DNA from 2 places in the Kocuria sp. CPCC 205231 genome. Region 1 is predicted to be linked to the other one. Evidence: predicted binding sites of a transcription regulator. Region 1 holds the regulator's gene; the other holds the start of a gene.
What was found. The regulator HrcA, encoded in region 1, represses chaperone genes, less so after heat shock. The targets are predictions, from matches to a motif close to TTNGCACTCGNNNNNNNCGAGTGCNAA.

Region 1 (2,396 bases):
ACGTGGGGTCGGGATCGACCTTGAGCTCGACGTAGAGGTCGCCGTTCGGCCCGCCGGCTGTGCCGGCCTCGCCCTGCCCCGAGAGGCGGATCCGGTTGCCGGTCGAGACGCCGGCGGGGATCTTGACGGTCAGCGGGCGGCGGTCGCGCACGCGGCCCTCGCCGTAGCACTCGTGGCACGGGTGCTTGATGACGGTGCCGAAGCCCTGGCAGGTGGAGCACGGCGCCGCCGTGACCACGGTGCCGAGGATCGACTGGACCTGGCGCTGCACCTGGCCGGATCCGTGGCAGACGTCGCAGGTCTCGGGCTGGGTGCCCGCCTGGCAGCAGGTGCCGTCGCAGGTGGGGCAGACCACGGCGGTGTCCACGGTGATCTTCTTCTCCGTGCCGAAGACCGCGTCCCGGAGGGTGACCCGGACGTTGATCAGGGCGTCCTGGCCCTGGCGGGTGCGGGACGCGGGTCCGCGCCGGCCGGAGCCGGCGCCGCCGGCGCCCTGGAAGAAGGTGTCGAAGATGTCGGCGAAGCCGAACCCCGTGCCGGGGAAGCCCCCGCCGAAGCCGGTGTCGGTGCCGTTCTCGTTGCCGGTCGCGTCGTAGACGCGCCGCTTCTCGGGGTCGGAGAGGACGTCGTTGGCGTGGGAGAGGCGCTTGAAGTCCTCGGCGGCCTCCGGGCCGGGGTTGACGTCGGGGTGCAGCCGGCGGGCCTTCTTGCGGTAGGCCTTCTTGATCTCTTCCTGGCTGGCGTCCCGGGACACGCCCAGGGTCTCGTAGTGATCGCTCACCGTGGTCCGTTCTGTCGAGAGGTCTGTGGTGGGTTTCGCTGGTGGGCCCCGGGGGACGGGGCCCGCGGGGGCTCAGCCCCCGAGGATACGGGAGAGGTAGCGGGCGACGGCGCGCACGGCGGCCATCGTGGACGGGTAGTCCATGCGCATGGGGCCCACGACCCCCACCTTGGACTGCGGCCCGTAGCCGGTGGCGACGACGGCGGCCTCGGACAGGGGGCCCTCGGCGTTCTCCGTGCCGATCCGCACGGCCACCCCGCGGGCGTCCTGCTCCATCTCGGAGAGCAGCCGGAGCATCACCACCTGCTCCTCGAGGGCCTCGAGGACCGGGCCGATGCTCAGGTGGAAGTCCCCGGTGGAGCGGGCGAGGTTGGCGGTGCCGGCCATGACCATGCGGTGCTCGGCCCCGCCCGCCGCGAGGGCGCCGACGGCCTCCGCCACGGCGGCGGCGGCCGGCTGCAGCGGCGGGGCCGTGCTCGCGGTCATCACGGCGAGGGCGTCCGGCACCGCGGTCAGGCAGCGCCCGACCGCGGCGGCCAGCACCCGGGCGCGCAGCTCGAGCAGCTGGGACTCCTCGAGCGGCGCCCGCAGCACGGCGACGCGCTGCGCCACCCGGCCGTTGGTCGGGATGAGCACCACCAGCACCCGGCCGGCGCCGAGGTCCACGACCTCGACGTGGCGCACGGTGACCCCGGAGGCGTGCGGGTACTGCACGACCGCGACCTGCTGGGTGAGCTGCGCGAGCAGCCGCACGGTGCGCTCCATGACGTCGTCGATGTCTGCGGCGTCGTCCAGCAGCCGCTGGATGGCCCGCCGTTCCGGACCCGAGAGCGGCTTGACGGCCGCGATCTGGTCGACGAACGTGCGGTAGCCCTTGTCCGTGGGGATCCGGCCCGAACTCGTGTGGGGGGCCGTGATCAGGCCCTCCTCCTCGAGCGCGGCCATGTCGTTGCGCACGGTGGCCGAGGAGACGCCGAGCCGGTGCCGGTCCACGAGGGCCTTGGAGCCGACCGGCTCGCGGAAGTGCACGTAGTCCTCCACGATGGCCTGCAGGATCTGCAGTCGTCTCGGATGGTTCACGTCGCTCCTCCCCGGTTCGTCCACGCCCCCGAAGATGCCCTGGCACTCGGGTGGCCACAGTGCCAACGGCGTCCAGTGTAGCCCCCGTGTCCGACGGCCGGTCGCCCCCGCGGTTTGGTACGCTTCCGGCTGATCCGCGCCGGACGCGCGGCACCGCGACCCGGGAGGACGACCATGAGCCACCACGGCTGGGGGCCGCGCAGCCTCGACGACGACGCCCTCGCCCGCCGCCGGCCGGTCTCCGCGGAGGTCCCGGTCGCCCCGGGGATGCTCCTGGAGGACGTCACGACCGGCTGGGTCGGCGCGGTCGTGTCCCTGGAGACCATCGGCGGGATGCGCGTGCTGGGGCTCGAGGACCGGAGGGGGCGGGTCAAGGCGTTCCCCCTGGGACCGGGGTTCCTGCTCGAGGGCGAGCCCGTGGTCGTCGTCGAGCCCCGCCGGGCCCCCGCGGCGCGCAAGCCCTCCCGCACGCGCTCGGGCTCCGTGGCCGTCGAGGGGCTGCGCGCGAGCACCGCGAAGGCCTCCCGGGTGTGGG
Region 2 (2,396 bases), on a different contig from region 1:
ACGGGCCCCGCCAGGGCGCCCACCGCGGTGTCCGGCCGACCGTCCGCGTGGGCGCCCGGGAGCTCACCGCCATCGTCCTGGCCGGGGTGCTGACCCTCGGCGTCGGGGTGTTCTCGTTCCTCAACGCCCCGGGCGAGGCCGCCCCGGCGCCGGGCGCCACGTCCACGGGGTCCTGAGCCGGCCCGGTCCTCGAGGCGTCCCCCATCGGCTCCGATCCCGGAGCCCGACCGCTCCGACGCCGTTCACCACGACGTCGTCCACCCCTGACGCCACCGGAAGGAACCACCGTGCAGATCGAAGGAAGCCGAGTCCGCGTCCGCGACTGGACCGAGGAGGACCTCGTCGACTACGAGGCGTGGATCATGCCGCCCGCCGGCGGCGGCGAGCACGAGTGGCAGCGCACGGACGGCCCGTTCTACCCGAACTTCACCGCCGAGGGCGCCCAGCGCTGGCTCGGCACCCTCCGGGAGCACGTGACGGCCGGGGACTGGCCGGACCCGCGCGAGACGATGGTGATCGCCGACGCCGCCGACGACCGGTTCATCGGGCAGGTGTCCTGGTACTGGTCGGAGAAGCCCACCGAGGACCCCGGTGACGGCACGCACCTGCTGCCGCTGCGCTCCCTGGGCATCACCGTGTACTCCCCGGAGCACTGGAGCGGCGGCTACGGCACCGAGGCGATGCGCCTGTGGATCGACTACCTCTTCGCCCACTCCGACTCCCACCGCCTCGACCTGGAGACGTGGAGCGGCAACGCGGGCATGTGCCGCGTGGCGGTGAAGCTGGGCTTCACCGAGGAGGCCAGGATCCGCCGGGCCCGCAGGGTCGGCGGCGAGTACTACGACCGGATGGTCTACGGCGTCCTGCGCGAGGAGTGGCAGGGCTGAGCGGAATCGGCTCAGGGGTTTGCACTCTCCGGGGACGAGTGCCAAGATTGCGATTAGCACTCAGTCGTGTGGACTGCTAATGGCTCGGTCCCCGGCCCGACCCGGGCAGCCACCGGCACAGGAGTGACACCTCAACCACCACGGTGAGGTGCCGCACGGCGTCGGGAAGAGTCCGCCGTCGTGCGCGCCGTCCGTCGCGGGCACCGTGGAGGTCGACCGTTTGTCTACCGTCCAGGAGGGACGAAGTCACATGGCAAAGATGATTGCTTTCGACGAAGAGGCACGCCGCGGACTCGAGCGGGGCCTGAACACCCTGGCCGACGCCGTCAAGGTCACCCTCGGCCCGCGCGGCCGCAACGTGGTCCTCGAGAAGGCCTGGGGCGCCCCCACGATCACCAACGACGGCGTGTCCATCGCCAAGGAGATCGAGCTCGACGAGCCGTTCGAGAAGATCGGCGCCGAGCTCGTCAAGGAGGTCGCCAAGAAGACCGACGACATCGCCGGCGACGGCACCACCACCGCCACCGTGCTCGCCCAGGCGCTCGTCAAGGAGGGCCTGCGCAACGTGGCCGCCGGCGCCGACCCGCTGAGCCTCAAGCGCGGCATCGAGAAGGCCGTCGCCGCGGTCACCGAGGAGCTGCTGGCCTCCGCCAAGGAGGTCGAGACCGAGGAGCAGATCGCCGCCACGGCGTCGATCTCCGCCGGCGACCCCGAGATCGGCCGCCTCATCGCCCAGGCGATGGAGAAGGTCGGCAAGGAGGGCGTGATCACGGTCGAGGAGTCCAACACCTTCGGGCTGGACCTCGAGCTGACCGAGGGCATGCGCTTCGACAAGGGCTACCTCTCGGGCTACTTCGTCACCGACGCCGACCGCCAGGAGGCCGTCCTCGAGGATCCCTACATCCTCGTGGTCAACTCCAAGATCTCCGCGGTCAAGGACCTGGTCCCCGTGCTCGAGAAGGTCATGCAGGCCGGAAAGCCCCTGCTGATCATCGCCGAGGACGTCGAGGGCGAGGCCCTGGCGCTGCTGGTGCTCAACAAGATGCGCGGCTCCATCAAGTCCGTGGCCGTCAAGGCCCCCGGCTTCGGCGACCGCCGCAAGGCGCAGCTGGCCGACATCGCCATCCTCACCGGTGGCCAGGTCATCACCGAGGAGGTCGGGCTCTCCCTCGAGACCGCCACCGTGGACCTGCTGGGCCAGGCCCGCAAGGTCGTCGTGACGAAGGACGAGACCACCATCGTCGACGGCGCCGGCACCGCCGAGGAGATCGAGGGCCGCGTGGCCCAGATCCGCGCCGAGATCAACAACTCGGACTCGGACTACGACCGCGAGAAGCTGCAGGAGCGCCTGGCCAAGCTGGCCGGCGGCGTGGCCGTCCTCAAGGCCGGTGCCGCCACCGAGGTCGAGCTCAAGGAGCGCAAGCACCGCATCGAGGACGCCGTGCGCAACGCCAAGGCCGCCGTGGAGGAGGGCATCGTCGCCGGCGGCGGCGTGGCCCTGATCCAGGC

Region 2: a site for HrcA is predicted at 941-967, ahead of groL (chaperonin GroEL). Genes of this name have one in related genera too.

Annotation. Positions count from the first base shown of each region.
Region 1 is NZ_JAVKPP010000013.1:20,530-22,925, forward strand. Features, by position in the region: gene dnaJ (molecular chaperone DnaJ) at 1-781, opposite strand, end outside; gene hrcA (heat-inducible transcriptional repressor HrcA) at 854-1,861, opposite strand; gene RF640_RS13685 (DUF3097 domain-containing protein) at 2,036-2,396, shown strand, end outside.
Region 2 is NZ_JAVKPP010000009.1:125,095-127,490, reverse strand. Features, by position in the region: gene RF640_RS11375 (hypothetical protein) at 1-176, shown strand, start outside; gene RF640_RS11370 (GNAT family N-acetyltransferase) at 288-887, shown strand; gene groL (chaperonin GroEL) at 1,138-2,396, shown strand, end outside.